3 regions of the Pantoea sp. B65 genome follow, and region 2 is predicted to be linked to each of the others. Evidence: predicted binding sites of a transcription regulator. Region 2 holds the regulator's gene; each other region holds the start of a gene.
The links. The regulator LexA, encoded in region 2, represses DNA repair genes until DNA is damaged. The targets are predictions, from matches to a motif close to TNCTGTATGTACATACAGNA.
Positions count from the first base shown of each region.

Region 1: the regulator LexA is predicted to act here: its motif matches at 4,995-5,014, upstream of sulA (SOS-induced cell division inhibitor SulA).
Region 3: the regulator LexA is predicted to act here: its motif matches at 2,984-3,003, upstream of JWF83_RS00310 (DinI-like family protein).

Region 1 covers NZ_JAHXPU010000041.1:157,237-165,123, reverse strand. The annotation lists gene fabA (bifunctional 3-hydroxydecanoyl-ACP dehydratase/trans-2-decenoyl-ACP isomerase) at 1-513, opposite strand, end outside; gene JWF83_RS21120 (AAA family ATPase) at 582-2,336, opposite strand; gene matP (macrodomain Ter protein MatP) at 2,522-2,980, shown strand; gene ompA (porin OmpA) at 3,049-4,119, opposite strand; gene sulA (SOS-induced cell division inhibitor SulA) at 4,469-4,975, opposite strand; gene JWF83_RS21100 (TfoX/Sxy family DNA transformation protein) at 5,189-5,800, shown strand; gene yccS (YccS family putative transporter) at 5,808-7,887, opposite strand, start outside.
Region 2 covers NZ_JAHXPU010000037.1:51,955-59,841, reverse strand. The annotation lists gene dinF (MATE family efflux transporter DinF) at 27-1,343, opposite strand; gene lexA (transcriptional repressor LexA) at 1,477-2,085, opposite strand; gene JWF83_RS16775 (diacylglycerol kinase) at 2,191-2,559, opposite strand; gene plsB (glycerol-3-phosphate 1-O-acyltransferase PlsB) at 2,688-5,120, shown strand; gene JWF83_RS16765 (arginase family protein) at 5,207-6,082, opposite strand; gene JWF83_RS16760 (ABC transporter permease) at 6,102-6,794, opposite strand; gene JWF83_RS16755 (ABC transporter permease) at 6,791-7,480, opposite strand; gene JWF83_RS16750 (transporter substrate-binding domain-containing protein) at 7,487-7,887, opposite strand, start outside.
Region 3 covers NZ_JAHXPU010000007.1:31,794-39,680, forward strand. The annotation lists gene JWF83_RS00290 (chemotaxis protein) at 137-1,108, shown strand; gene JWF83_RS00295 (hypothetical protein) at 1,389-1,655, shown strand; gene cspA (RNA chaperone/antiterminator CspA) at 1,971-2,183, shown strand; gene JWF83_RS00305 (YnfU family zinc-binding protein) at 2,386-2,565, opposite strand; gene JWF83_RS00310 (DinI-like family protein) at 2,686-2,928, opposite strand; gene JWF83_RS00315 (hypothetical protein) at 3,170-3,463, shown strand; gene iraP (anti-adapter protein IraP) at 3,508-3,792, shown strand; gene JWF83_RS00325 (CsbD family protein) at 3,904-4,152, opposite strand; gene JWF83_RS00330 (DUF6388 family protein) at 4,481-4,804, opposite strand; gene yedD (lipoprotein YedD) at 4,964-5,425, shown strand; gene amyA (alpha-amylase) at 5,469-6,953, opposite strand; gene fliT (flagella biosynthesis regulatory protein FliT) at 7,091-7,453, opposite strand; gene fliS (flagellar export chaperone FliS) at 7,454-7,864, opposite strand; gene fliD (flagellar filament capping protein FliD) at 7,883-7,887, opposite strand, start outside.

The sequences.
Region 1 (7,887 bases), on a different contig from region 2:
AGCGGTGGTATCTTTAAACAGGCCGACTTTCAGGTCGGTAGCGTTATAAATAACATGACCATCTACCAACACTTCACCATCAGCTACACCCATCACCAGTTTGCGGTTGATCACGCGCTTAAAGTGAATGCGATAGGTCACTTTCTTCGCGGTCGGCAGAACCTGACCGGTGAATTTCACTTCGCCGACGCCCAGTGCGCGGCCTTTGCCTTCCGCACCCAGCCAGCCAAGGTAAAACCCTACCAGCTGCCACATAGCATCGAGGCCTAAGCAGCCAGGCATAACCGGATCACCGATAAAATGACAGCCGAAGAACCACAGGTCCGGATTGATATCCAGTTCCGCTTCAACGAAGCCTTTACCGTAGTTACCGCCGTCTTCTGTCATTTTAACGACGCGGTCCATCATCAACATATTACCGGCTGGCAATGGTGGGCCACCAGCGCCAAACAGTTCTCCGCGACCAGAAGCAATCAGGTCTTCTTTATTATAGGATTCGCGTTTATCTACCATGTTTTTAATAAGCCTTATTTTAGTGAATCACGAAGGTTAGCTAACAGGTGTAAGCTGAACAACTCCGATCAGCTGTGGTTAAACCAGTTAAGCCAACGCAACGGCCATGGACGCTGGCGCGCGTCCTGCAGGTGGATCTGTGCAATACGTTCCTGTATAGATCGTAGCAGACATGGGCCATTTTCCAGGTCCCACTCTACACCGGTCAGCAGTGGCAATGCTTCATCCGCGCTATTGACTGCCCAGATATGAAACTGGTCATCACGTACTGCATTCACCACATCCTGCTGCAAACACAGGTGGCGTACATTACTGGCTGGAATGATCACGCCCTGCTTACCGCTCAGATTGCGCTGGCGGCAAATTTCAAAAAATCCTTCAATCTTTTCGTTCAGTCCGCCAACCGGTTGCACATTACCAAACTGATCGACCGAGCCGGTAACGGCAATTTGCTGGTTAATCGGCTCACTGGCCAGCGCGCTGACTAATGCACACAGCTCAGCCAGCGATGCGCTGTCGCCATCGACTTCCGAATACGACTGCTCAAATACCAGCGACGCGGAGAAGGGCAGTTGCTGATCAAGTTGCAGCTCAGCAATCAGGTAGGCCTGCATAATCATCATACCTTTGGCATGAATGTTGCCGCCTAACTCTGCTTTGCGTTCAACGTCGGTAAATTCTCCGTCACCGGGATGTACTACGCAGCTGATGCGTGAAGGCTCGCCAAACGCGCGCGGATGACCCGGAAACTCAATGACTGACAGGCCGTTAATCTGACCGATGGCTTCGCCTTCGGTCTCGATCAAAATCTGATCGAGCAGGATCTCATCGCGAATACGTTCGGAAAGGTAACCTTCGCGCCATTCACGAGCTTCCAGTGCCGCCGTCAGACTTTCACCACTAATCTGCTGTTGCTCATCATCATACAGCGCGGCCTCGCGCAGCTGACGGCCAAGCCATGCCGGGCAGAGTGGCAGGGTTTCCTGATCGCCGGTATAGCGCACACTCTCACGCATTAGCACTGGCCAGAAATCAGCATTGATCGGGGGTAACCCTAATTCGGCGGCAAGCTGGCTGGTCCAGCGGCACCACAGGCTGATATCCTCTTCCTCAGCAATCTGCAGATTTTCTTCAAACTCGCTATAAATGCACAGCGAGGCCAGCTCGGGCTCCATCTCCTGGAAATCAGCCAGAGCATCGCGCTCGCCACTAAGCACCAGGCGAAATGACATCGGCATTGACGGGATAGATACCGGCAGCGGACGTGTCTCATCCGGTGAGAGCCAGTCAAAGCGCTGGCGCGTGATAATTTGCTTCAGACGCAGCCACATTAGTGGCTGAGCCAGCAGACCACGCAGCGACAGCACCAGGGTGCCGCCATTAATGCGGTGCAGCAGACCCGGTTCCAGCTGAATGTGGTGTTGATTCAGGCGAACGCAGCCAAAAAGTTGTTCCGGTTCAATCCAGTCGGCAAAGTGAATCTCACCGACAGTTGCAAATTGCTCATCGGCGCTGCTGGCCGGCTGCCAGCTGACCGTTTGCCCGCTGACAGTATACTGGCCGCCAAACACGCCCTCGCTTTCGACACTGAGGCTCTGCAGGGCGCTGGTCAGTAACGGCAGGTAGTCAGGGTTTTCCGCACATTTCACCAGCATCAAAGGGAAGGCTGCCGAAGATTGCTGCAGTAATCCTAACGCATTGATTAGACGAGGTTGTACTGCAGCCAGACTGTCAGTATCGTCATCAAATGACTGGGAGAAAAGGGGCTGTAAGCTGTCTGTATCGGGCTGTAGGGCGCGCCATTCTAATCGGTTACTGGTCAAAGTTATCGAATTTATCTGAATTGAGGAAAAGCGCGATTATACAAGATTTCAGCCGGTTAAGCACCGTAGAGATGCATTTTGCCCCTGGTCAGAATCTTATCAGCGCCAATCATCTGGTTTTCTCTGCCGCAAGCCAGAAAAAAGCTGTTATTCTTAGCTCGTTACGTGGTAACGATGAGATCCCGATGAAATATCAGCAACTCGAAAACCTTGAAAGCGGATGGAAATGGACCTACCTGGTGAAGAAGCACCGGGAGGGGGAGTTGATCACGCGCTATATCGAAATCAGCGCGGCGCAGGAAGCGGTGGACGCGTTACTGGCTATGGAGAACCGCCCGGTGGAAGTACTGAAGTGGATTGATGAACATATCAATCCGGCGCTGGAAAATCGTATGAAGCAGACGATCCGCGCCCGCCGTAAACGCCACTTTAATGCCGAGCATCAACACACCCGCAAGAAATCGATCGATCTGGAGTATCTGGTCTGGCAGCGCCTTGCTGGCCTCGCGCAGCGTCGTCATTGCACGCTGTCAGAAACTATTGTGCAGCTAATAGAAGATGCCGAGCGTAAAGAGAAGTACGCCAGCCAGATGTCTTCACTAAAGCAGGGACTGCAGGATATTCTGGGCAAACCCGAAGAGTAACTGCGCCATCTGCACTCTTTCAGGCAATAAAAAACCCCGCCATGGCGGGGTTTTTTTACGCGGTAAACTTAAGCCTGTGGCTGAGTTACAACGTCTTTGATACCTTTAACTTCAATTTCTACGCGACGATCTGGCGCCAGGCAGTCGATCTGGGCATTACGGCCTTTCACGCTGTCACAGGTGCTGCCAGTAACAGGGTTAGATTTACCCTGGCCACGTGCAGAGATTTTGTTCGCAGGGATACCTTTAGAAATCAGGTAATCCACTACAGACTGAGCGCGCTGCTCAGACAGTTTCTGGTTGTACTGCTCAGAACCGATACGGTCGGTATAACCCAGAACCACAACAGAGCCATCTTTAGGATCCATTGCGCTCAGCTGAGTGTACAGCTGGTTCAGAGCCTGCTGGCCTTCTGGTTTCAGCGTTGCTTTGTTGAAGTTGAACAGAACGTCAGACTTCAGAGTAAAACGTTTGGTTTCAACAACTGGAGCCGGTGCCGGGGCTGGAGCCGGAGCTGGTGCAGCCGCAACTTCGTCCTGACCGAAACGGTAAGACACACCCACGCTCAGCATGGCGTTGTCTGGACGCGCGCCAACAGTACTTGCGTCACCGATGTTGTTAACCCACTGATAGTCCAGGCGAGTTGCCCAGTTTTGAGTGAGTGCATATTCAACACCAACAGCAGCCAGCGGAGAAACGCCAGTGTCGTGATCGCTAATGCGAACACCATTGTTGTTCTGAGTTGAATCAGCACGCCATGCCATACCACCCAGACGGGTGTATACATCCAGGTCGTCCGCTACAGGATAGCTTAATTTAGCTGTCAGCTGAACGCCCTGAGCTTTGAAAGCGCCATTAACATTGTTGCCTTTATTAGGCATACGACCAAGCCAGTCATAACCCATCTCGAAACCGAGGTAAGGGTTAGCCTGATAGCCCCCGAATGCGCCAGCGCCAAGCTGACTTTCGTGGGTTGGGCCGTCGTTATCTGCATAACCGTTACCGTAGTAACCTTTGTCATGGTACTGAGACCAGCCCAGTTTAGCACCGGTATACCAGGTGTCATCTTTCGGAGCGGCCTGCGCTACGGTAGCGAAGCCAGCCAGTGCCACTGCAATTGCGATAGCTGTCTTTTTCATTTTTGCGCCTCGTTATCATCCAAATAGGCAATGAGCTTTAAATTAAGCCCTTGGTTAAATCCTTCGCCGGGTTATCAAGCTCGATTATTACTCTACCGAAAAACGGAGGTTATTGAGCACCCTGGCGAGATAAAGTCTACAACGTAACAGCAAACTTACAAGTAGGATGTGATGTGGCCCCGCAAAAAAACAGCGTTTCCTACACATTTTTTAACATTTAAAGGGGGATTCTGTGCGATAAAATATCGTGGGTGACGCGGCTAAACCATTGTCCAGCCGCGCCAGAGTAGAATCAGTGTCTTATCGGACTCAGGGTTAGTGAGAATCCTGAGAAAAATCTCATTTTTACTTAATGATACAAAGTAGAGTGAATTTTTAACCCAGTTTCTGGTCTGGCGGAAGAGGAAACGCGATATTGCGGTCGCATAATCAATCCCAACGCCTGGCCCATTGCTGCAGCTTCGTCCAGGCGACGACGGTCTTCACAATCAATTTCTTCTGGCAACCACCCTAAAACCACACTGTAATTTCCCGTCTGCAATGCTTTGATCATCGCATTAACGGTACTGATCTCTGTCGCCTGGGGGATTTGCATTACCTTATCCAACGGCAAGCCTGATTGCTGCAGCCAGCGACGGCTCAATTTTTGCGGCGGAGTTAACCAGAGTTGCCAGCGAGACTGCGTTCCCAACTGCTGAAGCAGGGGCAACAAGAGCATTTGTGTCATGCCCGGTTGATCTTCACTGTAGATCAGCTCACTAATCCAGCCGCCGGAGGCGGTGGTTGCCAAAGTGGCGTGCCGGGAAGGATGAATCACAGCATTAGCAGATTGAGTTTTCAGTAAATGAGTACGCATGTTTGTTCGCTCGCAGTGTTACTGTATGGATATACAGTAACTGCGTTGTGGATAAAGATCAACCTCAATTTCTGAAAACATCTCGCAGATTAAAATGAAAAACGGGTGTAATAGCATTTATTGATTGAACCTGTAACCTGAATTGAATATTTTCTAATATCATGTAAAAACACGTTTTTTTGGCCTCTGACAATCATGCTGAAGGAGATTTGCATGAATAATTCTAAACAAAGGATCGCGCAGTCAAAGCTCTGTCTGGCACCCTTGGGGAAAATTGATGCGCGCACACAGTTTGGCGGTTATAGCCTCGCCGTAGAGAAAATTGTCTTTGCGGTGGTGGCGGAAGGGGAGTTGTATCTGCGCGCCTGCGAACAGATTCAGCCCTATGTCGGCGCAGGGCGCATGCCGCGTCTGATCTTCCATAAGCGCGGCATGCCAGTGTCACTTAATTACTTTCGTGTCGATGAGGCTCTTTGGGCGCAGCCAGAAACGTTGCTGGCGTTATCACGTTCCGCCCTGCAATGCGCGCAGCAACAATCGCAGGAAAAAATGGAAAACCTGCGGGTAAAGGATCTGCCGAATATGGGGGTGCGGCTGGAAATGATGTTGCGTCAGGTTGGCATCTGTTCTGTACAGTCATTACGCGCCGAAGGCGCGAAGCGCAGCTGGCTAAAATTGAAAGCGCAGCATAAAAACCTCGGCATCAATACGCTGTTTGCCCTCGAAGGCGCGATCACCGGACGGCATCAGGCGGCGTTGCCCGATGCCGTGCAGCAGGAGTTGCGCGACTGGTTCAATCACGCCGTGAAGTCGTGTTACGAATAAAAACGACTCAGGGCGCATGGGAAATTTGCTTTTTCAGCGCGGCGAGCTCAGGCAAAAGAGCCACCAGTAGTCCCACTTGTTGTAAAACCAGTGGCTCTTTGGTTTCAGCTGCCGGCTCAATGGTTGCCATGCGCGCGGTAAGCTTATCCAGCATCTGTTTAGCCTGCTGCTCGCTGACGCTCTCCACCTGCAACACGTCATCGGCATAGCACACCGCGTCATCCAGCAATTGCAGCATTTCCGGGCTGGTAAGTTGTTCGCGGTGGGCACCCAGCGCAGAAATATAGCTCAGAAAGGAGTGGTTGAGGTAAAGCAGACGAAATGCTGATTCAAGTAACGCCGGGTTACGGTGCGACTCGGTCGCCATATTGGAGACCACCGATGCCAGTTCTGCGTCACTGTTATGCGCATCACGCCGCGCAATACGATAATCAAGACGGTTATCTTTACCCTGATGATACTGCACCAGAATAGCATCGAGATAACGGCAGTCGGCATTCAGCGTACGCTCTGTCACCGCCGGTAAACGACGGAATTTCCAGTCCGGCCAGATATAACTCACCGCAAGCCAGGCGATGCCACAGCCCAACAGTGTGTCGATAATCCGTGGCACCGCCACTTCAAATCCCTCGCCAAGCAAATTAAAGCAGAGCAGCACCAGTAAGGTGATAAACAGTGTGGCATGGGCATAGCGCACATTACGAAAAGCGAAGAACAGCACCCCGGTGAGAACGATCAGAATCAGCTGCCCGTCGGTGGAAGGAACCAGCCACAACACCGGTAATCCGACGGCGATCCCCGCCAGGGTGCCTAAGATACGCAGGGCCAGACGCCGGCGCGTAGCATTATAGTTCGGCTGGCAGACAAACAAACTGGTTAACAGGATCCAGTAACCATGCTGCAGACCGGTTAGCTGAATAAAAGCATAACCGACACACAGCACCAGCGACATCCTGACGGCATGGCGGAACAGGGCAGACTCCGGGGTAAGGTGACGGCTGATACGTAAGCGGATATCGCTCCAGCCGGTCAGACCTTCACTGGATAAGCTATTATCGTGATTAGCATGCGCCTGGGCGATAGCCTGTTCAGATTCAATGGTGGCCAGCTGGGCATCAATGGCTTTCAGATTACTCAGCAAATAGTACATCGCCTTGATCTTGTCCGATTGCGGCTGGGCCTCCTGCAGACGCGTCAGGGCGGCTTGCAGATGGACAAAAGCGCTCTCGAAGCGGGTATTATGCTGATAGGTCTCACGCATCAGAATTGAATTTGCCAGCTGCTGGCATGCTTTGGCCTGCATATTCAGCAGACGCTGAAAGCGAAACAGGATCTCGCTGTAGCAATATTCTTTACGTAACTGATGATACTGCACGTGCGACGAACTGGCGCGCTCATGAATATCCTGCGCGACAAAGTAGTAGTGTAAAGTGCGACGGGTACTGCGCTGGCCGCGATCGCCGCGTAAACGTGTCTGAATCGAGCTTTTGGTCTGGTTCAGTACCGCGACCAGCTGGCTATTTGCCATTGCCACATCGATTAACGGGCTGTCATCATTCTCACCGATATCGGGATCAAACAGATTCGCTTTGGCTTCGAGATAGTTTGCCAGCTGGTCGAAACTGCGCGCCAGGTTCTCCTGCAGCGGCCGGACAGGAAACAGCAGGTGGCCACTGAGGGTTAGCAGGTTGTACCAAATCGCCCCGGCCAGTAACAACAGCGGTTGCAGATACCATTGCGGAAACAGACCAATCCCCAGCATGGTGTAAATGGCGATCAGCAGCGCACCAAAAGCGATGGTGGCATAGCGTTGACCTAACGCCCCCAGCAGAATAAAGCCGCAGGTTGAGAGTGCCAGCCCGCCAATAAACAGCCACGGATAAGGAAACAGCAGCTCGATTGACACCGAGGCGATACAGAAGCATACCAGGGTGATCAGCAGATTACGCAGGCGACCACTAAGACGGTCATCAAGATCGGTCAGCGCCGCCGCCACTACGCCAAGCGTTAGCGGAATGGTCCAGATAATCTGATGCAGCCACCACGGGAGTGCCGCTGCGCCGGAGAGCGCCAGCAGAATGCGCAGG
Region 2 (7,887 bases):
GCAAAACAGTCCGGTAAGCAAATATTTCAACCAGCGAACCAGCTGTTACGCTGCCAGTGCCGCCGCCAGATAAACCACAGCGACAGGCCACGCAGCAGCAGAAACACCATCACCGCCAGCCATAAACCGTGGTTGCCTAACCATGGCAACGTCAATAAGGTGAGCGCATATCCCAGCGCGGCAATCGCCATACCGTTGCGCATTTCGCTGCCGCGGGTGGCGCCAATAAACATACCATCCAGCAGATAGCACCAGACACCAGCCAGCGGCAGAATCACCTGCCAGATAAGGTAGCGATCGGCCATATCACGCAACTCGGGTAATGACGTCAGCATAGCGACTATCGCTTCGCCGCTGCAGGCATAGAGCAGCGAGAAACTCAGCGCCACCAGCCCGGCCTGACGGCAGGACGCATGCCATACGCGCAGCAACTTATCGCTGTCGCGCGCGCCATATGCTTCGCCGGAGCAAGCTTCCACCGCATAGGCAAAACCATCCAGCGCATAGGCGGTAAAGGTGAGGAACATCAGCAGCACCGCGTTGACCGCTACCACCTCACTGCCCAGCCGCGCGCCGAGGATAGTTAATGAGGCAAAGCAGAGCTGCAACATCAGCGAACGCAACATGATGTCGCGGTTCAGCCGCATCAGGCGGCGAAGATCGCCGTACCAGCTATTTTTCAGCAGGCTAAAGGCAATTCCGCGCAGCTTTAGCACCCGCCATACCATCACCAGCCCGATAAGCAGCGTGACATACTCGGCGATTGCCGTCGCCGCTGCCGCGCCGCGCACTCCCCAACCGAGGCCGGTAACGAACCACAGGGCAAGCAGGATATTGACCAGATTGCCCACTACCAGCAGGATCACCGGCGCACGGGCATACTGCACGCCAAGCAGCCATCCGAGGAGCACCAGATTTGCCAGCGTCGCCGGAGCGCTAAGCCAGCGCACCGACATAAACAGTTGCGCCTGACGCAATACTTCGGGGTTACCGCCAACCAGCGAGGTGGCCAGCGTACTCAGCGGCTCTTTCAGCATAATAAACAGCAGACCGGCCAGCAGCGCCATGGATAATGGCTGCATCAGCGCACGCGCCAGCGCCGGTTTATCACCAGCGCCAAAGGCCTGAGCGGTTAAACCGGTGGTACTCATCCGCAGGAATAGCAGCAGCATAAACAGAAAACTGGTGGCGGTGGTGCCTACCGCCACGCCAGCCAAATACGTTGGACTGTCAAGATGGCCAATAACGGCAGTATCCACCAGACCCAGCAGGGGCACGGTGATATTGGAAAGGATCATCGGCAGCGCCAGCCGCCAGAGGTTTTTATCGGTAGCAGTAAACAATCGCCCAGGCTTCCACAACGCGATTAAGCGGCACAGCCACGCTGGCTGGCGCAAAAATGGGGTGAGACCAACAAGTTTACCTTACGCGTGCCTCAGGAAGACATCAGCGCGCGTAAGGAACAAGAGAGGTAACTTACAGCCAGTTGCCGTTGCGGATTACGCCAACCGCCAGACCTTCAATCGTCAGGGATTGCTGACGCAGATCGACCACGATCGGCTGAAAGTCGCTGTTTTCCGGCAACAGTTGCACAACATTGCCCTGTTTTTTCAGGCGCTTAACCGTGACTTCATCATCAATGCGTGCCACCACTATCTGGCCATTACGCACATCCTGAGTTTTATGCACCGCCAGCAAATCACCATCCATAATACCGATGTCTTTCATTGACATGCCGCTGACACGCAGCAAAAAGTCAGCGTTAGGTTTAAACAGATTCGCGTCGACCTGGAAATGGCCTTCAATATGCTGTTCTGCCAGTAATGGCTCGCCGGCAGCAACGCGCCCAATCAGCGGCAGCCCGGTTTCCTCTTCCATCATCAGCCGAATACCGCGCGAAGCGCCGGAGACGATCTCAATCACGCCTTTACGCGCCAGCGCTTTCAGATGCTCTTCCGCGGCATTAGGGGAACGGAAACCTAATTGCGAGGCAATCTCGGCGCGCGTAGGCGGCATACCGGTCTGACTAATATGGTCACGAATCAGATCATATACCTGCTGCTGCCTTGCCGTTAATGCTTTCATTCCGCCCCCTGGTTGTTTATACAGTCGCTGTGAGTATATACAGGTATTGGTGGCTTGGAAACCTAAAGCTGTGTAAAAAACAGCAGTTTGGCGATTTCTGTCGGCCTAAGCCCAATATGACCACAGCAGGGTGATCCAGACCAGCAGCGCCAGCAGAATACTCAGTAATACCGCCGCCGACCCCATATCTTTGGCGCGTCCGGAGAGCGGATGCTGTTCGCTGCCAATCCGGTCCACTACCGCTTCAATCGCGCTGTTCAGCACTTCCACGATAATCACCAGCAGCACCGAACCAATCAGCAACACGCGCGTGACGGCATCAACATGCAGCCAGCAGGCAATGATAATCGCCACCACCGCAGCAACGGATTCCTGACGAAATGCGGCCTCATTCTGCCAGGCTGCACGTAACCCTTTCCATGAGTAGCCTGCCGCTTTTATGATGCGTGTCAGACCAGTTACATTATTTGCCATAATTATGGAACCCTTTGAGATGTTTAACGTCCACTTCTGGGTGGCGCACATATTGCAACACAACAGATCTTAATAGCGCTTTCTGGTATGCTTGCCGCGCTTTGCTAACAAGAGGCTTCATGTTGTCTATGTCAGGTTGGCGTAATTTCTACTACAAGTTATTAAACTTACCACTCTCATTTTTGGTGAAGAGTAAAGCTATCCCGGCCGATCCGGTAGCGGAACTTGGGCTCGACAGATCGCGCCCCATTATGTATGTATTGCCTTATGATTCAAAGGCTGATCTCCTCGCGCTACGTGCGCAATGTCGCAAACGTGACTTGCCCGACCCGCTGGATCCGCTGGAGATCGATGGTACGGTTTTACCACGTCATGTGTTTATCCATGACGGTCCGCGTCTGTTCCCCTATTTCGTCCCGAATCTCGAATCGGTAAAACTGTTCCACGACTATCTGGATCTGCATCGCAGCAACCCGGCGCTGGACGTGCAGATGGTACCGATTTCGGTGATGTTTGGTCGTGCGCCGGGACGTGAAGTTCAGGGCGAGCAAACGCCGCATCTGCGCGTACTTAACGGCGTGCAGAAGTTCTTTGCCGTTATCTGGTTAGGGCGCGACAGCTTTGTTCGCTTCTCACCGACCGTTTCGCTGCGCCGCATGGCCACCGAACACGGCACCGATAAGACCATCGCCCAGAAGCTGGCGCGCGTGGCGCGCATGCATTTCGCCCGTCAGCGTCTGGCGGCGGTCGGCCCGCGCCTGCCGGTACGTCAGGAGCTGTTTGGTCGCCTGCTGCAGTCGAAAGCTATCGCCAAAGCGGTAGAAGATGAGGCGCGTACGCGTAAAATCTCCCATGAGAAAGCGCAGCAAAACGCCATTGAACTGATGGAAGAGATTGCCGCCGATTTCTCCTATGAAGCGATCCGTCTCACCGATCGTATTATGGGCTGGACGTGGAGCAAGCTCTACCAGGGGATTAACGTCAACGGCGGAGAGCGGGTACGTCAGCTGGCGCAGGACGGCCATGAGATTGTTTATGTGCCCTGCCACCGCAGCCATATGGACTATCTGCTGCTCTCCTATGTGCTTTATCATCAGGGGCTGGTGCCGCCGCATATTGCCGCCGGTATTAACCTGAACTTCTGGCCGGCCGGACCGATTTTCCGCCGTCTCGGGGCATTCTTTATTCGCCGCACCTTTAAGGGCAATAAGCTGTATGCCACGGTGTTCCGTGAATACCTCGGCGAGCTGTTTACCCGCGGTTATTCAGTGGAATACTTTGTGGAAGGTGGCCGTTCACGCACCGGACGTCTGCTCGATCCGAAAACCGGCACTCTGTCGATGACCATTCAGGCCATGCTGCGCGGCGGTAACCGCCCAATTACGCTGGTGCCAATCTACATCGGCTATGAGCATGTGATGGAAGTGGGGACTTACGCCAAAGAACTGCGGGGCGCGACCAAAGAGAAAGAAGGCTTTATGCAGATGGTGCGCGGCTTACGCAAGCTGCGCAATCTCGGCCAGGGTTACGTTAACTTTGGCGAACCGCTGCCGTTGATTAACTATCTGAATAAGCATGTACCGGAGTGGCGTGACTCGATTGATCCTATCGAAGCCCAGCGTCCCGGCTGGCTGACGCCTGCGGTGAATGATATCGCCCAGCGCGTGATGGTACGGATTAATAATGCCGGTGCCGCCAATGCCATGAATCTGTGCGTCACGGCGCTGCTGGCCTCGCGCCAGCGCTCGCTGACGCGCGAGCAATTGACGGAACAGCTCGAATGTTATCTCCAGCTGCTGCGCAACGTGCCTTACTCGCCGGATGCGACGGTGCCGGATATCAGCGCTGAAGCGCTGCTGGATAGTGCGCTGGGCATGAATAAGTTTGAAACCGAACAGGACAATATCGGTGACATTATTATTCTGCCGCGTGAGCAGGCGGTGCTGATGACCTACTACCGTAATAATATCCATCATATGCTGGTGTTACCGGCCCTGATTGCGGCCATTGTGCAGCAGCATCGCGAACTGTCGCGGGCGGAGCTGTTACGTCAGGTCAGCGTCATTTACCCCATGCTGAAAAGTGAGCTGTTCCTGCGCTGGAGCAAAGAGGAGCTGCCGCAGGTGCTGGACGATCTGATTGCTGAACTGTCCCGTCAGGGGCTGCTGGCCGGCGATGACAACCGTCTGCGCTTTATCCCGGCACGTTCCCGCACGCTGCAACTGCTGGCTGCCGGGGTACGTGAAACCTTGCAACGTTATGCCATTACCTTCTCGATTCTCAGTGCTAACCCGGCGATTAACCGCGGCTCACTGGAAAAAGAGAGCCGCACCATGGCCCAGCGCCTGTCGGTGTTGCACGGTATTAACGCGCCGGAGTTCTTTGATAAAGCGGTGTTCTCCTCACTGGTCCTGACCTTACGCGACGAAGGCTATATCAGTGATACCGGTGATGCGCTGATTGAGCAGACGCAGAAAGTTTATCAGCTGCTGGCAGATCTCATCACGCAGGAAGTCCGTCTGACGATTGAAAGTGCCGTGGTGGCGGAGCAACCGCTGTAAACGCCAGCTTCGCCCGACACCCAGTGACGAAAACGCCCGGTGAGATTCACCGGGCGTTTTTATTTCCGGGCGCGGCGTCAGGAAAATCAGCTGCCGTAGACCGCAAAGGTAAACGCCAGATAAGCGGCGAGAGTGGAGGTCATATCGCCGACATCTTTCGTCGGGTTCACTTCGGTGATCGCCATCGCGGCACAGTGCGGCGCCAGCATGGCCACCATCTGTAAAGCCTCATCAGAAGTAATACCGCCAGGTTCATGCGCTCCGGCCCCGGGCGCATAAGCAGGATCAACGGAATCGATATCAAACGATAAAAACAGATGATCCGCACCTTTTACCTGCTGCAGAATATATTTTACCGTTTCATCCGGTCCCATTTTTAACACCTGCCGCGCCGATAAATGCACCAGCTGGTTATCGTGTTTAAACTGGCCGGATGCCGGAAAATTGAAGTGTCTTTCACATACCTGAATGCAGTCCTGCGGTGCAATACGTTCCAGCTCAAGTGACCGGCGCATCCCGCTTGACTGGCTGAAGCGCCCCTGTGATTCACTCTCATCCATCAGATCCAGATGGGCATCAAAATGTACGATGCCGATACGACCCGGTAAGGCATCGTGTACCCCTTTGGCAATCGGAAACAGCAGGCTATCATCGCCACCAATCATAATTGGCACGCGACCGCTGTTAATCGACTCGACTACCGTCCGGGTAGTGGCAGCGAAGGTTTTCAGCGTGTCAGAGGGAATAACCGCCACATCGCCGCGGTCGATAAATAATTCATTGCCGACATCCATAATGGTGTCATTTTCAAGGCTGTAAATTTTGCCATCCTGAATACGCATATTAATCCAGCGGGCGCACTCACGTACTTTCGCCGGCGCATGACGTGAGCCTGGCCAGCCGAGGGTGGCCTCACCATCAAAGGGAATACCCCATAATTCGAACTGTCTTTTCTGTTGCATAAAAACCTCTGTGATTTAACTAACCGCGACCAGTGTGTAAATATTTACCCCATCTTTTTTCCGCATAGCGGAAGCCCCCGACCATAACCAGGGTAATAAGCAGATAAATAACGCCAGCCGTTGCATAGGGTTCAAACTGAATGTAGTAATTAAGACTGATATTTCTTGCCACGCCGGTGAGTTCCATCAACGTCACCGTACTGGCCAGCGAGGTGGCATGCAGCATCATGATCATTTCATTACTGTACAGCGCTAAAGATCGCGTCAGCATTGCTGGCAGCAATATGCGTCGGACGCGACAGCTATAAGTCATGCCATAGGCTTTTGCCGCTTCAATTTCACCAGGCGGCAGGCTATTGATACTGCCGGTAAAAATCTCGGTGGTGTAGGCTGAGGTATTCAGCACAAAGGCCAGCAAGACACAAAAAAGCGGGCTGGACAGCCATGGCCAGAAAATCGATGTCTGAATAAAACCGAACTGGCTCAGCCCGTAATAGATCAGGAATAGCTGAATCAATAGCGGCGTACCGCGAAAGACAATGGTATACAGACTGATAACACTGTTAATCACCACCGAACCCTGGTTTCTGAGCAGCGCGAGACTCAGCGACAGAATAAAACCAAGCGCCAGCGCACCGGCCGTTAGCAACAGAGTCAGCAGCGTACCATTCAGGTAGTCCCGGCTATTTTCGGCAATAATCGCCCAGTTCATATTTTCACCACCCTGATACCCGACGCATATTTTTTCGTTAAATATTTCAGTATCACCACTGACAACAGTGATACGACGAAATAAAATGCGCCCGCCAGCAGATAGAAGGTAAAGGGTTGCCCGGTGGCCTCGGCTGCGCTGCGGGCCCTTGACATTAAATCCTCAAGGCCCAGCAATGAAACCAGCGCCGTTGCTTTGATCAGCACCAGCCAGTTATTGGTAAACCCCGGCAATGAAAGCCTGATCAGCTGCGGCAAAATAATAGCGCTAAAAATCTGCAACCGGCTGAATCCGTAGGCCTGTGCCGCTTCAAGCTCACCGCGTGCGATATTAATCAGGGCGTTATAAAAGGTGCCCGTCATATAGGCGCCGAGAATAAAACCGAGAGTCGCCACACCCGCCACAAACGGACTAATTTCGAAAGTATAATCACTGCCATAACGTTCAAAGCCGGCATTAACCAACGCAGGCAAACTGTAGAATACAAATAACATCATCACCAGGTCAGGAATACCGCGCGCCAGCAATGTGTAGCCAGACACCAGACCAGAGATAATGCGGTTATTTTTTGTTTTCCACAGCGCACAGGCCAGTCCGATTACCGTTGCGATAATCAGGGAGGTAAATGCCAGCCGCAAAGTTACCCCTCCCGCCTCCAGTATCAGGATAATATATTGTGCCACCATCAAAAATTACTCAGCTGTGAAGTACTTCTTATTAAGAGCACTCAGGGTGCCATTCTCTTTTATCGTCCTGATACCTTTGTTGATATCCGCTAACAGTTCGGTATTGCGTTTATTAATCGCGATCGCCACACCTTCACCAAATTCCGGTGCATCTTTCCCGCTCAGGCGAGGCCCGACGAACTGATAATTTTTACCGTCACTGGTCCGCAGGAAACTGTAATCGATTTGGGCTTCATAACTCATATGGACATCGGCACGCCCCGCTTTCAACTCCAGATAGGGCTCGCTGCCGCTGCTGTATTTTTTAATAATACTTTGTTTATAGTTTTTGGTGACATAAGCATCCATTGGCGTCCCGCTCTGAACCGCAATCACCTTGCCTTTCATCCCTTCCGGCGAGGTGTCGC
Region 3 (7,887 bases), on a different contig from region 2:
CTGCCGATAACCCTCATCAGTGATTAACACAGCACCCATGCTGGTGAGAAGTGAGGAAGCGAAGGTTTCATTGCTTTAGCTCATCATCGATATCACATGTAAGTTTACATTAATTAATAATAACTTAGAGGTAAAAATGGATAACTTTCAGAAAGAAATCGATGAAAGGGCAAATCTAACATTATCAAATAAGTTCGAACTTTTATTATTCCGACTGGGAAAAGCCAGCCAGGATGAAAAATCTGAGCTGTTTGGCCTGAATGTATTTAAGCTGCGTGAAATTGTGCCGATGCTTCCTATTACCCGTGCTGCAGGTATGCGTTCGCCGTTGCTGGGTATGGCAAATATTCGTGGGCAGTTGATCCCGGTTATTGATATGCCTGCGGTAGTCGGTTGCGTACCGACTACCGGTCTTAATCTGCTGCTGGTCACGGAGTATGCCCGTAACACTCAGGCGTTTGCCGTGGAGTCAGTGGATAATATCGTGCGTCTTAACTGGAACCAGGTCCATCCCGCCGATGCCAGTGTCAGCAGCCGTAATGTGACCAGCATCGCGTTGCTGGATGATGAAGAGCAGGGTAACGGCAATAATATGGCGCTGGTGCTGGATGTTGAGCAGATCCTGCAGGACATTATTCCGTCAATTCGCGACGTTCCGCCGGAGCAAATCAAAGAAAAAGTTTTCCGTTTCACCCCTGGCGCGGTGGCGATTGTTGCCGAAGATTCCAAAGTTGCCCGCAACATGCTGGAGCAGGGGCTGAAGATTATGGGCATTCCGTGTGAAATGTATAATACCGGACTTGATGCCTGGGAAAGAATCAAGGTAATAGCCAAGCAGGCGCTGTCTGAAGGGCGGCCGATTAGCGATAAAATTTCGCTGGTGTTAACCGATCTGGAAATGCCGGAAATGGATGGTTTTACGCTGACGCGCAATATTAAAAGTGATTCCATCCTGAGGAATCTGCCGGTGGTGATCCACTCCTCACTGTCGGGCAGCGCCAACGAAGATCATGTGCGCAAAGTAGGCGCTAATGGTTATGTGGCAAAATTTGAAATTAATGAGCTGTCTGCCGTGCTGCATCGCGTACTGGATGAAGCGCCGCTCTGACAAATCGGCGGTTGGTATAACTTTCGTTGAGAATGGCTCTGGCATGCTGTGGCTGTCCTTTCGCAGAGCTAACGCCACCGCAGTGTGAGTGCCGGAGATAAGCGCCGGGGAGAGGTCACAAATTTTACCAGGCTGCCAGCTTTGCTGGCGGCCTTTTTTTGTTCTGCTTCACCCTGCTGCGGCATCTTCCGATTATTCTTAAGGTTAACTGGCGATTTTTCACTACATTTAACTGGGTAGTTCGCCTTATTTACTTTAAATAACCAGAAAGGGAACCAGCATGAGTGATAATGAAACGCTGAAAACGCAGACCGACTATTTACGTGATGTGACTTCGCAGCTGAAAGAGATGCGTCACTATGCCCAGTCCAATACGGAAACCCTGTCAGCACAGTGGCTGGCATTTGATGCGGGTGAATATAAAAACGACACCTTTGCCGCCGCGATCAATGATTTGCTTACCCGCCAGGGGGCGGTACTCGAAACACTGGAAAAAACCGTGCAGGATCTCGAGATTGAAGCCAATCGTATCGAGAATGAAGCCTGATTATCTGCCGGGACTCGCATTGTGCGAGTCTTTTTCATGGCGGTTACCGGCCGGATATTGTTGCCGTCAGGTTACGCCTGTTAAAAATAAATTGATGATAGTGCTTGCTTAAAAAGTCGTTACGTGTGTAAATAGCGCATCGGTTTGTGGTACAGACCTATTTATGCCAAGCGGTTTTATTAAAGCAGTTCTCAGTTCGAGCGTTATCTTAGATATCTCTTTTCCTGAATCTTCTTATTACCTTGCTCATAAGTATTATCTGCAAAGCAATCCTGTCCGCCTGTTTACGGGCTTCGAAATTCAGAGGAAAGAATTATGTCTAACAAAATGACTGGTTTAGTAAAATGGTTTAACGCTGAGAAAGGTTTCGGCTTTATTTCTCCTACCGATGGCAGCAAAGATGTATTCGTACATTTCTCTGCAATCCAGGGTGATAACTTCAAGACCCTCGACGAAGGTCAGAGCGTAGAGTTCTCTGTTGAGAACGGCGCTAAAGGTCCTTCAGCGACCAACGTTGTTGCACGCTAAGCAATAACGCCGCAGGCTCTGTTACGATAGCGATGATGGCCCCGGCCTGAGCAGTTAGAGAGCCTGAAAAAAAAGCCCGCCTTGTGCGGGTTTTTTTACGTCTGTATTTTCTGCTGACAACCTACACCTCGCGCCTGCATTACAACGGTTCGCACTATTACGACCGGTTGCAATGCAGTTTGGCCTGGCGCAATATTATTTTTTAGGGTGTTTTTTCGCTGTTGCGTTGGACGGCAGTAAAATAGTGGCCGCATTGAGGACAAATTAGCGTGTGATCTTTGCTGATTTTCGCTGAAAGCTGTTTATGAGTATGCGCACAGGCGGGGCATTTTATTTGCCGGGTGCCGGAACGAAAAAAGCGTAAACTGTCGAGACTGATCATTTTCTTTATCTCACTCGTTACAGGTAGCTCAGTCTACGCCCTGTGGCTGGCAATAGCTTGTTTTATATCCGCTGGTTAGCCTGGCAGCGCCCGGATAATTAGCCCCCGGCGCCTGCCGGATTATAAGTCTGCAACCAGCCACATATCCGCTTCTTCAAACATCTCTTCGATAATGCGCGCCATGATCGCTTTGTCACCTTTACTGGCATCGGTTTCAATCGCATTACGTTGCATTGGTTTAACTTTTACCACTGCATCCGGGAACGCACGGTGAATGCGCTTCTCCAGCTCTTCGCGGATCATCTCATTGGCATTGTTTAGCCCTGCCACATTGCGCTTATCGTAAATCAACTCGACGAACATTGCTGTCAACCTCTCTGGTAAGTAATCCTGCCGTGATCTTTTTGCTCGCCAATAATACTGGATAATAATACAGTATCAATGGTGGCTGCGCTTTAACTGCTGTTTTATCCGGCGATTGTCGCAATAATTATCGTTTCTTGCGGTAACAAGCGTTCCGAAACGCGGGCGACAGTGGTAGTTTCATCGCTGGCAATCGTTAAGAATGACGTGTCTGCGGGCAGCGTACAGATCGGGAGTGGATATGGCTAAGCATCCAACAGGAAAACATTTAAAAGCGGAAGTGCTGCATGAAGGCAGGCAGCTGCTGATTTATGTGGTGAAGGGGTCACGTATAGAAGATATGCCGCTGGACGATAACGACGATTATCCTGGTGAAATGTTTATGGCGTTGCCCGGGCTGAGTAAAGAGTTTGATACTGAACTCGCAGAGATGCTCGGCGAGGCGCAATCTGGCGATGTACTGGTACTGGTTTGCCCCGGCGATCAGACCTTCAGCTATGGCTATTCACGTATCAAGGCGATGAGCGTTATCTGACTGTCTGGTCAGGTCTTTGGCAAAAAAATCACAGGGGAATACCAATGAAGCAACTGGTTATCGACATTTTAATGAAGCTGGCGAAGATGGATGTAGATACCAAAGAGCTGACGGCTCAGGTTGAAGCGCAATCTTTGCTGATTGCCGCGCTGCTCCTGACCGCAGGGAAAGAGGGTTCAAATAATATTTCGCAGAATATTCAGAATGCCATTCTTACGGCAACCGAGTCTCCTGCTGAGTTTCTACAAACTGATGTTGATCTGCTGCTGACGCATGTGAATCGCCTGCTGGCGGTGACACGTTATGTTGATGAGAAATCAGAGGCATAAAGCCGCAGCCGGGTCGGATATCTGAAACGCCGGACGGGAGCCGTTGATGGCTCCCGTTCAGTGCGGCATTCATAGCCGGGTGTCAACGGCTACACCGATCTCTGGCGTGGCTTATTTGCGGCCAATAACTTTCCCAAGGACAAAACCCACGCCGACAGCAATCGCCAGTGAGGCGAGCGGAGAGCTTTGCGTTTGCTGTTTTACAGAATCGACAAGATCATCCACCGCATAACTGCCGCGCGCCAACTGCTTACGCACTTTTCCTTTCACTTCATATTCAGGTGAACGCGAGGCTTTGCCAAATTGTTCCTGACCGGCACCGATGGCTTCATCAACTTTGTCTTTTGCCTGTTCAAACATAATTTCTCCTTAATCTGTTACGTCCTCACTACGAGGCATTATTAAGGGTAGACCATTAGCTGCCGGGCGAATCACCGCGGTTGTTTACAAATGTTGCCGGGGAGAGAAAAGGGAGAAAATAAACCTCTGGAGGTGGAAATCCTGTGCCACTTCCAGAGGCCGTGCAAGCGCACGATTGGTTACAAGGGTAATACGCGATTATTGGTCGCGTATTAAAGTTATACAAAAAATAGTTAATTGTACAATTTTAATCGTCGAAATGGCGTATATTTGTTAAATAATCATTATAAATTAGCATAATGAGCAGTTTCCCTGCCCATTTCACAGCTCAGAGATCATTTTTAATACAGAACTCTTCCCATGTCATCCCCAATGCCCGGGCGTGCGAACGTAGATATTTCTCTATCGCCTGCGCCGCTACCTGTTTATTTGGCTCGGCCAGCTGGATGGAGAACAGTATCGCATCCTGTTTTTTCGCCCGCAGAAAAGCGGCATAGATGCGGTCAGCCTGAATTTCGCGCAGTTTCTCCAGTGATACCCCCATGGCCCGGGCATCCTGCTCGCTGATTTTATCCATGGCGGCATGGAAATCGGGATGCGCCTGTAAGAACATGGCGCGGGCGAGGGTGTAATACTCTTCAGGGGTTTTCATGCGGGGTTATCCTTTTGATTCAATCCGGGTAGTTTACACTTCATAAAGCGCAGATGCTTCCCCGGCGGCAGACGGAGGGAAATCTGGCGAATGTTTCTTGCAGAAATTACCGGAATGATTATACCGTACCGGCGTACGCATTGAGCTTAGGGAATTAAAATGAAGAAGTGGATTGCACTTTGTGCGTTAGCACTGAGCGGTTGTACGCAGATTACCAGTTATGATCAGGCGGTTAAGACGCCAGCACCTGCTGACCTGCAGGGTTACTGGCAAACTCTTACTCCCCAGGCGGGGTTAATCAGCGACCAGGCGGTGGCCAGCCTGATTATCACCCCACAGGGGGATACGCTGGATTGTCGCCAGTGGCAGCGGGTGATTGCCAAACCGGGCAAACTGACGGTACGCGGTGGCGAGTATGTTAACGTCAACAGACAGTTACGTGTAATGCCGCTGAAGAGGGAAGGCCAGGTATTACACTACGACAAGCTGGAATTGCAAAAAATGGAGCATCCGACCGCAGAGTGCCAACAGGCGCTGGACGCGCTGCCGGCTCAGCCAAACGCCACGTCATTGCAAAATATCGAACCGTCACTGATGAAGGTGCAAAAAATCGCGCAGTAAGCGCTGGCGATGAAGCCCGGAGAGTCTCTCTCCGGGGTGATTATCAGGCTGGCTGCGCCACCCAGACGCTCAGGCTGCCGCCATTGCAGTAAAACTGCCCGTTGCCTTGTTTATCGCAGGTAATAATCTGCTGACGATGACCCAGATAGTCATACCATTGTGAATGCGCATGATCTTCTCCCAGCGCCACGGTTTTCTCACCCTCATCACCGTTAGACATCACAACCACACAGCCGGCGAACTCCCCGGTTCCGCTGCGACTGAAGGCGATACAGTTGGGATGATCGAAATAATCGGTCTGCACCCCATGGGCATACAGCTGGCGGGCGCGGATTAACGCTTCCAGCTCGGGGATGACCGGCATCTCAATCTGGTGCGGTTCGCCATCACCGCCTTCATCCTGATAGCTGGCGCCAAACAGATCGGGATAAAATACCGTCGGCACGCCCTGTTCGCGTAGCAAAATCAGCGCGTAGGCGAGGGGTTTAAACCAGGGGGCAACCGGGGCTTCCAGCGCCTGTAGCGGTTGGGTGTCGTGGTTAGCGACAATAGTGACGGCGTGAAAGGCATCGGCAGCCACCAGCGTGTCGTTAAAGACCTGGCTCAGATCGTAATCGGCGCCCTGTTTCGAGGCGTTATGAAAATTCATCTGCAGCGGCGCATCGAATAACATGGTTTTTCCCTCTACCTGATGGATGTACTGCTGTAGTTTATCCACCTCGTGGGACCAGTATTCCGCCACAATAAACATCGGCTGGTCGGCCACTTCCTGAATATGCTCAATCCACTCTTTATAAAACCATGCGGGAATATGTTTTACCGCATCAAGCCGGAAGCCGGTACAGTGTACTTCCGCCATCACCCAGCGTGCCCAGTATTTCAGTTCCTCGGTGACCGCATGGTTACGAAAATCGATGTTGGCGCCCATCAGATAGTCAAAATTACCCAGTTCGTCGTCCACCTGTTGATTCCAGCCGTCGCCGGTGTAGTCATTAACGATTTTAAACACACCGTTTTCATCCGGATTCTCGATATGATCGACACCGCTAAAGCATTTGTAATCCCAGATGAATTGCGAGTATTTGCCGGCGCGTTGCGGAAAGGTAAAGCGTGTCCAGGCTTCGGCCTCGACCACTTCATCGTCGATCTCTTCGCGATTATCCGGATTGACGCGGTTAACCAGCACCGGCTCTTTTTCATCGGCGCCCATCTTATGGTTGAGCACCACATCCAGTAGCACGCCAAGGTTATGGGATTTCAGCGCCGCAACCGCCGCCAGCAACTGTTCCTTGTCACCATATTTGGTGGCGCGGCTGCCTTTGGCGTCAAATTCACCCAGATCAAACAGATCGTAGCTATCGTAGCCGACTGAATAACCGCCGGAGTCACCTTTGTAAGCCGGGGGTAACCAGATAGCGGTAAAGCCGACCTCTTCCAGCCATGCTGCACGTTCGGCGGCTTCGGGCCAGAGTTTGCCGCCATCCGGGTAATACCAGTGAAAGAACTGCAACAGGGTGGGATTGCGCATGCCAGACTCCATGGTTAACTAACTGAAAATCAAGTATGGAGTAAGCGGGGAGAAAAGCGCGGGCCGTAACAGAATTATTTTTACTGTCGGCCCGCTGTATAGCGTTTGTCAGGATGAGGCAAGGAAAATAATGTTTTTTAGCCAGGATCATTAGGATACAGCACATTCCCGAAAAGTTTGCCGTAAGCTGAATTAACTGATTTCTGGCGTGTGGATTGCGTAATAAGTTGTGAAAGTTCATCCATGCGCGCCTGAAGCAGGCTTTTAACTTCGGCTTCATTATCCAGAATATGACGCAATACCGGGCGCAACTGCTCCAGCGCGTGAGCACTGATCGGCGTTTTTTCGGTACTCTGCGCCAGCTTTTCAACCACACTGAGATAATGAACTTCCATTTCAATTAAGGCGTCCCATTTGCCTTCGGATGCCAGATTTAACATTGACTGGCTGATACGCAATAATTGTTGATAGATTTCGAGCAAGTGCGGTGCAATATCCATTTAAACGGCGTCCTGAACCAGTTCTGTGGAACCTGAGACTTCTTTCCAGGCATCGGCGATATTACGTAATAACGTTTCAACTTCCTGAATAGCATCGGCATCGTTCCGCAGGTTAGCCTGCAGTAAGCGATGTACCATATAAGTATAAAGTGAAGCTAAGTTCTCAGTAAGCTCATCACCGCTGGTTTCATCCAGGCCGACGCGTAAACCATTCTCGATAATGTTAATCGCTTTCGACAGCGATTCACCTTTGCCGACAATATTACCGTCCAGCAAAAACAGACGGGCGCGGACCAGGGCGCTAAGCGCCCCATCAAAAAGCAGTGTCATCAGCTGACTTGGGTTGGCGCTCATTACTGCGCTTTCTACGCCTATTTTTGCGTAGGCTTTGGTGCCATTTGCGCTATACATTATATCCTCTCTTTATCACTAAC